Regions from separate parts of the Micromonospora sp. CA-111912 genome, predicted to be linked through region 2. Evidence: riboswitches for the same ligand, from Rfam matches in the RefSeq annotation. Region 2 holds a riboswitch; each other region holds the start of a gene.
The links. A riboswitch is a leader RNA that binds a small molecule or an ion and turns the genes downstream of it on or off. The one in region 2 is predicted to bind cyclic di-AMP.
Positions count from the first base shown of each region.

Region 1: it holds a riboswitch for cyclic di-AMP, as region 2 does, so the genes downstream of both, ACQPZO_RS00505 (NlpC/P60 family protein) here and ACQPZO_RS03075 (coiled-coil domain-containing protein) in region 2, are expected to answer to the same signal.
Region 3: it holds a riboswitch for cyclic di-AMP, as region 2 does, so the genes downstream of both, ACQPZO_RS23120 (coiled-coil domain-containing protein) here and ACQPZO_RS03075 (coiled-coil domain-containing protein) in region 2, are expected to answer to the same signal.

Region 1 is NZ_CP192007.1:115,260-118,503, reverse strand. Features, by position in the region: gene dcd (dCTP deaminase) at 1-422, shown strand, start outside; gene ACQPZO_RS00505 (NlpC/P60 family protein) at 474-1,514, opposite strand; cyclic di-AMP (ydaO/yuaA leader) riboswitch at 1,527-1,667, opposite strand; gene ACQPZO_RS00500 (N-acetylmuramoyl-L-alanine amidase) at 1,880-3,244, shown strand, end outside.
Region 2 is NZ_CP192007.1:651,871-655,114, reverse strand. Features, by position in the region: gene ACQPZO_RS03080 (YibE/F family protein) at 1-1,163, shown strand, start outside; cyclic di-AMP (ydaO/yuaA leader) riboswitch at 1,330-1,461, shown strand; gene ACQPZO_RS03075 (coiled-coil domain-containing protein) at 1,465-2,487, shown strand; gene ACQPZO_RS03070 (carbonic anhydrase) at 2,565-3,244, opposite strand, start outside.
Region 3 is NZ_CP192007.1:5,575,463-5,578,706, forward strand. Features, by position in the region: gene ACQPZO_RS23110 (HelD family protein) at 1-30, shown strand, start outside; gene ACQPZO_RS23115 (cation diffusion facilitator family transporter) at 137-1,051, shown strand; cyclic di-AMP (ydaO/yuaA leader) riboswitch at 1,205-1,334, shown strand; gene ACQPZO_RS23120 (coiled-coil domain-containing protein) at 1,339-2,418, shown strand; gene ACQPZO_RS23125 (SRPBCC family protein) at 2,500-2,970, opposite strand; gene ACQPZO_RS23130 (STAS domain-containing protein) at 3,168-3,244, opposite strand, start outside.

The DNA of each region.
Region 1 (3,244 bases), 540 kb from region 2:
CGTCGGTGCAGCAGGACGACCTGACCTCGGCGGTCGAGGTGCCCGACGGCGAGCCGTACGTGCTGCACCCGGGCGAGTTCGTGCTCGCCTCCACGCTGGAGGTGATCTCGCTCGGCGACCAGCTCGCGGGCCGGCTGGAGGGCAAGAGCTCGCTGGGCCGGCTCGGGCTGCTCACCCACTCGACCGCCGGGTTCATCGACCCGGGCTTCTCCGGTCACGTCACGCTGGAGCTGTCCAACGTGGCGAACCTGCCGATCACGCTCTGGCCGGGCATGAAGATCGGCCAGCTCTGCATCTTCCGGCTCTCCTCGCCGGCCGAGCACCCGTACGGGTCGAAGGTGTACGGCTCGCGGTACCAGGGCCAGCGCGGCCCGACGCCGAGCCGCTCCTGGCAGAACTGGCGCACCTGGCCCACCCGCTGACGGCGCGGGCGTGGTCGAGGGGCCCGTCCCGCGGAACGGGCCCCTCGCCGCTCAGTCGGGGCGGCCGTAGCTGTGGATCTGGCCGTCGTCGACGCGCTTCATCTTGACGGGCTGGCCGGCCTGGGAGGCGTGCACCACCCAGCCTCCGCCGACGTACATGCCGACGTGGTGCAGGTCGGCGTAGTAGAAGACGAGGTCACCGGGGCGCAGGTCGGCGCGGCTCACCCGGGCGGTCACCGACCGCTGCTGGGCCGCGTTGTGCGGCAGCGACACGCCGGCCTTGGCCCAGGCCGCGAGCATCAGGCCCGAGCAGTCGTACGAGTTGGGGCCCTCGGCGCCCCAGACGTAGGGCTTGCCGATCTGGGCACAGGCGAACTTCACCGCGACCCCCGCGCCGCCACCGGGGTAGGCAGCCGGGCAGGGAGCGGGACGCAGCGCGCCGCCACCGCCGGTGCCGTACACCTTGAGCCGCAGCTTCTGGAGCCGGTCGATCTCGGCGTTGATCTGCTTCCGCTTGGCGGCGAGCTGCGCCTCGGTGCGGGCGAGCTGGGTGACCATCTCGTCCAGCGGCTTCTTCTTCGCGTCCAACTCGTCGCGGAGGTCGATGACCGCCCGGATGTCGCGCTGCTGGCGCTCGGCGAACTGGTCGAGCAGTTCCAACTGTCCCATCATCTGACCGGGCGAGCGGCTGCCGAGCAGCGCGTTCACCCCCGAGAGGTTCTCACTCTTGTACGCCTCGACGGCGAGGCCGCTGACCTTGTCCATCGCCTCGTCGACCCGGCGTTGCAGCGGCCCGATCTGCTTGGCGACGGCGTCGGCCTGCCGACGCTTGAGGGCGAGGTCCTGACGGGTGGCGTTGTGTCGCTCGATGAGCGGTTCGAGCTTGTTCCAGTCCTGGTCGATCTGCCGCTCGATCTCGGCGATCGAGGGATCGGCGTGGGCTGCGGTCGGAGCGCCGGTCAGGACGATGGCGGCGCCGGCCAGTGCGGCGAGAGCGGTGGTGAAGCGTGACCAGCGTGGGCGCGGCGTAGCCGGTATCCGGTCGGCGTGCGCCGACCGGCGTGACGGGCGCCGCAGGGCAGGGTGTGCCACCTGGCTCCGTTCTCCTTCTTCCTTGACCGCCTACCGGGTTAGCTGACGGGTTCGGGCGGGAAGGGAGAGCGCCCTACCGCAGCGGCGCTGCGGATTCACCCCGGCGTACCTGGGTCCCCGGCTCGCCCGGAGGCGACTCGGCGGTGTCGGACCGTCACCGCCCGGCTGGGCGATACAGCTACCGGCCGACGATTGACCAGAGTAGAGACGCCCGTTATCGATCCGCAACCCGCTGGGCCATGACACGCCATATCAAGCCACCGTGCGGAAGTTTCCTTCACATCGCGACACCTGGTGGAAAGCTATTGACGCGGGAGGGCGGCGGCGGAAGGGTGACCTCATCCGATGCCCAACCAGGAGGTTCGATGCCCCGTTCTGTCGTGTCGTCGAGCAGACGGATCCTGCTCGCCGCCGCCGTGGCCGCCACCACGGCCCTTGTGCCCCTCGGTACCACCGCCTCCCCGGCTGCGGCCGGCCAGACCCCCGACCGCCAGCAGCAGTACGCTGACGCCGCCGCCGAGTACGGCGTGCCGGAAAGCGTCCTGCTCGGCGTCTCCTACCTCCAGTCCCGCTGGGACACCAACGCCGGCACCCCCAGTACCAGCGGTGGGTACGGGCCGATGCACCTCACCGACGCCGATTACGTGACCGGCCTGCCCACCGGCACCCACCACGACTCCGGCGACGAGGACCCACGCGGGGACGACTCCCGCCCGGCCCCCGCCGCCGCCCAGCCCTCGGCCGACGAGGCCCCGACCGCGGCGTCGTTGCAGACCCTGGACACCGCCGCCACCCTCACCGGGGCCGACGAGGCGGCCCTGCGCGCCGACGCGCCGACGAACATCCGGGGCGGGGCGGCGCTGCTCGCGTCGTACCAGCGGCAGATCGGCGCCCCAGTCGGGGCCGGCACCGACCCGGCGGCCTGGTACGGCGCGGTGGCCCGGTACGCCGGCGCGGACAGCGCCGACGCGGCGGCTGCCTTCGCCGACGAGGTCTTCGGCACCATCGCCGGCGGCGAGAGCCGGGTGACCGACGACGGGCAGCGGGTGACCCTCGGCGCCCGGGCGGTGACCCCGCAGAAGTCCTGGCTGGACCGGCTCGGCCTGCGCCTGCCGGAGCGCCCCGACGGCCTGGAGTGCCCGTCGACCATCTCCTGCGAGTGGATCCCCGCCCCCTACCAGTCACTCGGTGCCGACCCCGGCGACTACGGCAACCACGACCTGTCCGACCGGCCCAAGCGGCAAAAGGTCGAGTACATCCTCATCCACGACACCGAGGGCAGCTACGCGGGCACGGTCAACATGGTCCAGGACCCGACCTACGTGAGCTGGCACTACACGCTGCGCTCGGCCGACGGGCACATCGCCCAGCACGTGAAGACCAAGGACGTCGCCTGGCACGCCGGCAACTGGTACGTCAACTCCAAGTCGATCGGGCTGGAGCACGAGGGCTTCGCCGCCCAGGGCACCTGGTACACCGAGGCGATGTACCGCACCTCGTCGAAGCTGGTCCGGTACCTCGCGCTGCGGCACGGCGTCCCGCTGGACCGGCAGCACATCATCGGCCACGACAACGTCCCCGGCACCGTCGCGGCGAACGTGCGGGGCATGCACTGGGACCCGGGCCCGTACTGGGACTGGTCGCACTACTTCGACCTGCTGCGCGCGCCGGAGCTCAACACCGGCACCCCGCTGACCGGCATGGTGCGGATCGACCCCGACTTCGCCACC
Region 2 (3,244 bases):
CGGGCGCGCAGGACGGCCCGTGCGGCACGGTCACCGTCCGGGTGGAGCAGGGGCCGGACGCGGGACAGCAGGTCGAGACGCCGGTCCCGACCGGTCCCGGCGCACCCACCGTCGCCGTCGACGACCGGATCGTCCTGGTCGAGCTGACCGACCCGGCCGACCCGTGGACGAGCGCCTACAACATCGCCGGGCACCAGCGCGGCACCCCGCTGGTGTGGCTGGCGGTGGTGTTCGCGCTGGCGATCGTCGCCTTCGGCCGTTGGCGAGGGCTGGCTGCCCTGGCCGGCCTGGCCGCCAGCTTCGCCATCCTGCTGACGTTCGTGCTGCCCGGGATCGGCGCCGGCGGGTCACCGCTGCTGATCGCCATCGTCGGCTCGGCGTTGATCATGTTCGTGGTGTTGTACCTCACCCACGGGGTGAGCGCGCAGACCTCCGTCGCCGTCCTCGGCACCCTGGGCAGCCTCGTGCTCACCGGCGTCCTCGGCACCCTGGCCGCCGCCGCCACCCACCTCACCGGCCACGGCAGCGAGGACGCCACCACCCTGTCGATGTTCCGGGGCGACGTGGACCTGCACGGCCTGCTGCTGGCCGGCATCATCATCGGCTCGCTCGGGGTGCTCGACGACGTCACGGTCACCCAGGCGGCCACGGTGACCGAGCTGGCGAACGCCAACCCGGGGCTGTCCCGGTTGCAGCTCTACCGGGCGGCCACCCGGGTCGGCCGGGCCCACATCGCGTCCACGGTGAACACCATCGTGCTGGCGTACGCGGGCGCGTCGTTGCCGCTGCTGCTCCTGCTCACCGCCGACTCCCGCCCGGTGACCGAGATCCTGACCACCGAGTTCATGGCGCAGGAGATCGTCCGCAGCGCCGTCGCCACACTGGGCCTCATCGCCGCCGTACCGCTGACGACCGGGCTGGCCGCGATGGTCACCGCAGCGGGTCGGGCCGCAGCGGCCGGGCCCGGCCGGCCGGGCGGCGACGGGGACGTGCCGGCCTCGCGTACCTCCGGCGCAGCCCGGCACCCGGCGGAGCGGGACCTCGCGCTGGAGGCGCTCAGCGGTGGGCGGCCCGACGACCGGTTTCCCGGCGGTCCGGCCCGCCCCATCGATTCCCCGGCCCGGTGGGCCGGCCGAGAAGGGAGCACGGACAGCACATGGTGACACTCCGCAGCGTGACTGAGAGTGGTGTCACGCGTGAGAATCGCGTCACTGACTACCGAAAGCAATTACAAAATAACGCTTTTAGTCGGCATCCGGACGTAGATCCCCACGAGGACTGTCGGGTAACCTCGCTGCCGGTCACCGCCGAAGGCGCGCAGCGGCGCCTGCGGTGCCGCCGCCCAATCGCCGCGAGGCGAGCCGGGGACCCAGGTGCCTGGGGTGAATCCGCGACAGCGGTAGGGGCCACTTCCGCCCCGAACCCGTCAGCTAACCCGGTCGGCGGTCGATGGAAGGGAAAACTGTGACGGCACCCCTGCGCCGCTGGTTGGTACCCGTGGCGGCCGTGTTCGCCGCGCTGGCGATCCTCGCCGGCCCGGCCGCCCCGGCGTTCGCCGCGCCCTCCACCCCCAAACCCTCGGGGCACGAGGAGGACGACGAGCCCAAGCTGATCACCGACGTCATCGAGGCCGCCAACCGGGACTACACCCAGGCCCAGGCGAAGCTCAACAAGTCCAAGGACCGCCAGCGCAAGCTCGACGAAGAGGTGAAGCGGGCCGAACAGGAGCTCAACGCGCTCGCCCCGCAGATCAGCGAGATGGCCGCCCAGTCGTACCGGACCGGGCGGATCGGCGCGATGGCGATGCTGCTGGAGAGCGGCACCCCGGACTCGTTCGTCGAGCGCGCCACCGCCCTCGACCAGCTCAACATGATCAACGCTCGGAAGCTGGGCGAGGTCAACGACGCCAAGGAGCACGCGGAGCAGGCCAAGCTCGCGGTCGAGGTCGAGATCCGCGAGCAGATCAAACAGACCGCGATCATGGGGGGAAAGCAGCGCGACGCCAAAAAGGCCCTCGCGCTGGTCGGCGGCAAGGGCTTCACCGGTGGCCTGGTCAACGCCACATCCCCGGTCGCGAAGATCGCGCCGGGCCGGACCTCCGACGGTGACTGGCGCCCCGAGTCGTGCAGCGAGAACGACCCGACCACCTCCGGCTGCATCACGCCGCGCACGCTACACGCGTACAAGGAGACCAAAAAGGCCAATTTCCACCGGTTCGTCGGCTGCTACCGACCGGGCGGGCCGTGGGAGCACCCCAAGGGTCGGGCCTGCGACTGGTCGCTGCAGAAGAGCGGGTTCGCCCCCTGGCACAACAACGACACCCGGATGTACGGCAACAACCTCGCCGCGTTCCTCATCCGCAACGCCGACCGGCTCGGCATCTACTACGTCATCTGGAACCGGCAGATCTGGTTCCCGGCGAGCGGTTGGAGTTCCTACAGCGGGCCCTCCGACCACACCGACCACGTACACATGTCGCTGCTCTGACGACGCCGCCACGCGATCGAGGGCCGTCCCGCACACCCGCAGGGCGGCCCTCGCCGTGTCGTGGCCCCACGAGCGTCTCAGGCGGCGGCCGGGGCCGCCGGAGCGGCCGGCGTGACTCCCGGGGGCGGGGTGGGCGCGTCCTGGGCTGCCGGAGCCGTGGCGGAGGGGACGGCCGGGGCCGCGGCGAAGCCGGCGGGCACCGCGGCCACCGTCCGCACCTCGCCCGCGCTGAGCCGGTACGACATCCCGACCACCGCGCACCGCCCGGCGGTGACCTCGGCGGCCAGCACGAACGAGTCGGCGAGCATCGCCTCGACGGTCTGCGCGATGTGGATGTCGACGATCCCGTTGATGTCCTCGACCCCGCGCTCGGCGGCCCGGCGAAGACTGGGCACCACGGCGTCCACCACGGCCCGCAGGTGGCCGACGGGTGCGGTTCCGGTGCTGGCCGCCGCCCGGGCCGCCTGCACGGCGCCGCAGGAGTCGTGGCCGAGCACCACCACCAGCGGGGTGCCCAGCACGGTCACCGCGTACTCCACGCTGCCCAGCACCTCGGGGCCGACGGTGTGCCCGGCGGTGCGGACCACGAAGAGGTCGCCCAGCCCTCGGTCGAAGATGATCTCGGCGGCCAGCCGGGAGTCGGAGCAGCCGACGATCACCGCGAACGGGTGCTGGCCGTCGGCGACGGCCGCCCGGTGGCCGGCGTCCTGGTTCGGATGGCGCGGCGCCCCGGTGACGAACCGGTGGTTTCCGGCGT
Region 3 (3,244 bases), 2.3 Mb from region 2:
CGGCTGACCACGATCGATCCGACCGGCTGACCGGCCGGCGCCCCCGTCCCCGGTCGGACGCCCGACTTTTACTTGCATACATAGCGATGTGAGCATACATTGAGTCGGGTCCGGATCGGGGACGGAGGGTGTTGGCGTGGGCGCAGGTCATGACCATCACGGCGCGGTGGCGAACGCCGCAGACCGCCACTCAGGGCGACTCTGGGCGGCCTTCGGGCTACTCACCGCCCTGATGATCGTCGAGGCGGTGGCCGCGTTCGGCACCGGCTCGCTGGCGCTGCTCTCCGATGCCGGGCACATGTTCACCGACGTGCTCGGCATCGGCATGGCGCTGGCCGCGATCACCGCCACCCGGCGGGCCACCGCCGACCCCCAGCGCACCTTCGGGCTCTACCGGCTGGAGGTGCTCGCCGCGCTCGGCAACGCCGTCCTGCTCAGCGGCGTCGCGGTCTACGTCCTCGTCGAGGCGGTCCGCCGGTTCGGCGACCCGCCCGAGGTGACCGCCGGCCCGATGCTCGTGGTGGCGACGCTGGGCCTGCTCGCCAACGTTGCCGCGTTCGCCCTGCTGCGCAGCGGGGCGAAGGAGAGCATCAACATGCGTGGGGCGTACCTGGAGGTGCTGGGCGACCTGCTCGGGTCGGTCGGGGTGATCGGCGCCGCGGCGCTGATCACCGTCACCGACTGGTGGTGGGCGGACCCACTGGTGGCCGTCGCGATCGGCGTGTTCATCCTGCCCCGCACCTGGCGGCTCGGGCGGGCCGCGGTGCGCATCCTGGTGCAGGCCGCGCCGGAACATCTCCAGGTGACCGCGGTGCACGACCGGCTGGCGGCGGTGCCCGGCGTGGTCGAGGTGCACGACCTGCACGTCTGGACGCTGACCTCCGGCATGGAGGTCGCCTCGGCCCACCTGACCATGGCACCGGACGCCGAGGTGGGCGCGGTGCTGACCGCGGCCCGCACCGCCCTGCACGAGGACTTCCACATCGAGCACGCCACGTTGCAGGTGGAGCCCGGGGCGTCGGCGGGCCCCTGCGGGCCGACCGGCTGGTGATACCCACACCCATCAATTAGGTGGTGTATTGTGCCTTCATGCCGGTTTTAAGAGTATTGGCCCACGCACCGTCCGCCACGGAGGCAGCGGGGGTCTCAACCGCACCGGTAGGCTCTCATCCGGCCTCCGCCGGGCGGCGCCCTCCGGCGCCTGCGGTGGCCGCCGCCTAATCGCCTCCTGGCGAGCCGGGGAACCATGTTCGTGGGGTGCATCCGCCTGAGCGGTAGGGATCTTCCGTCCCGAACCCGTCAGCTAACCCGGTCGGCGACTGACGGAAGGACATACGTATGCCAGTAGTGGCACCTGTACGAAGGACCGCCGCCCGGATGGCGGCGATGCTGGTGCTGACGCTCGCCGTCGGCCTCGGGTTCGGGCCGGTGGCCCCGGCCGGCGCGGCCCCACCCACCGGCCTGCGCGCCCCCACACCCGGCCAGGACGAGGAGGGCGGCACCCCCGCCCTGCGCGCCCAACTGGAAGCGGCCAGCAAGGGTTACCTGGACGCCAAGAGAGCCCTGGCCAACTCGGTCAAGCGGCAGCAGCAGCTCGGCAGCCAGCTCAAGACGGTCGAGGCGGAGCTGACCGTACGCGGCGCCAAGGTCGACGAGATCGCCGGCGTGGCGTACAAGTCGGGCCGGCTCAGCCCGGTGTCCGCGCTGCTCAACAGCACCAGCCCCGCAGGCTTCCTGGACCGGATCGCCGCGCTGGACGCGGTCGCCACCAACGAGGACCGGGCGCTGCGCGACCTGCTGGAGACCCGGGACCAGGCCGCCAAGACCCGGCTGGCCCTCGACGGGGAGATCCGCGAGCAGCGCAAGCAGGTCACCGTGATGGCCAAGCGCAAGGGCCAGGCCGAGCAGGCCCTGACCGTGGCCAACGAGAAGGCCAGCGCCAGCGCCAGCGGCGGCGGCGGGACCAACCGGGGCACCTCCAGCGCGAACGCCACCCCGGCGAAGCGCAACTCCGACGGGTCCTGGCCGTCGGAGTCGTGCAGCGTGAACGACCCGACCCCGGCCGACGGCTGCATCACCCCACGGACGCTGCACGCGCTCCAGCAGGCCAAGTCTGCCGGCTTCACCCGGTACGTCTCCTGCCACCGGCCCAGCGGCTCCGGCGAGCATCCCAAGGGACGGGCGTGCGACTTCGCCGCCCAGAAGGGCGGCTTCGGCGGGGTGGCCTCCGGCGGGGACCGCACCTACGGCAACAACCTGGCGGCGTACTACATCCGCAACGCCGACAACCTCGCCGTGCTGTACGTGATCTGGTTCAGGCAGATCTGGCTGCCCAGCAGCGGCTGGAAGTCGTACAGCGGGGGCAACGGGGACCCGTCCAGCGACCACACCAACCACGTGCACCTGTCGGTGTACTGACCGCGCGGCGGGTGGCCCCCGCCATCCGGGGGCCACCCGCACAAGCCGTGGGGCCCGGCCTGAGCAGCCCGGCCGCGCCGCTCAGGCCGGCTGGGCCGGGCCGTCCCCGGCGCGGTCCAGCACCTCTCCCAGCCTCCGGGCCAGCCCGAGATGCGCCGACCGGGCCTGCCGGAAGGCGTACCGGAACAGTGGCGCCGGGGCGGCAAGGGTGATCTCCACGTCGATCCGGACCACCCCGCCCGGCTCGTCACGCAGCCGGGTGCGGTTGCGCACGGTGGTGGCCGGCCGCTGCCGGGCCACCGTGACGATCTCGTCGTCGGTGACGACCAGCACATCCGCCTGGTACGTCACCGGGAAGCGCAGCAGACCGGCGGCGAGCCGGTCGGTGATGGCGTAACTGGCCCGGGCGCCCGGCCGGGCCGGCAGCCGGCGCACCCGCGTGATCAGTGGATGCAGCTCGCCCTGCCGGGCCGGGTCGCCGAGCAGCGCCACCGCCTCGGCCCGCGAGCAGCGGGCCTGAACCGAATACTGGAAGGTGTCTCGCCGAAGCACGTCCCGATCGTCCCGCACCCGGCGCCCGGAGGGAAGGACCACCGCCCCGGCCACGGTGAACCGCCCCAGAGTGACCGAGTGAACCGCCGCCCCAGAGTGACCGAGTGAACCGCCGCCCGATAGTGACCGACCCAGGGTGAACCGACCCGGCGGCCGACGAAGACCGGGGCACCCGGGGCGGGCTGGGCGGGCGGCCGTCAGGCGCCCGGCAGCACCTCGGGGGTGGCGGCACCGGCACCCGCGTAGTAGGGCTCCGGAGCGCCGAACAGGCCGA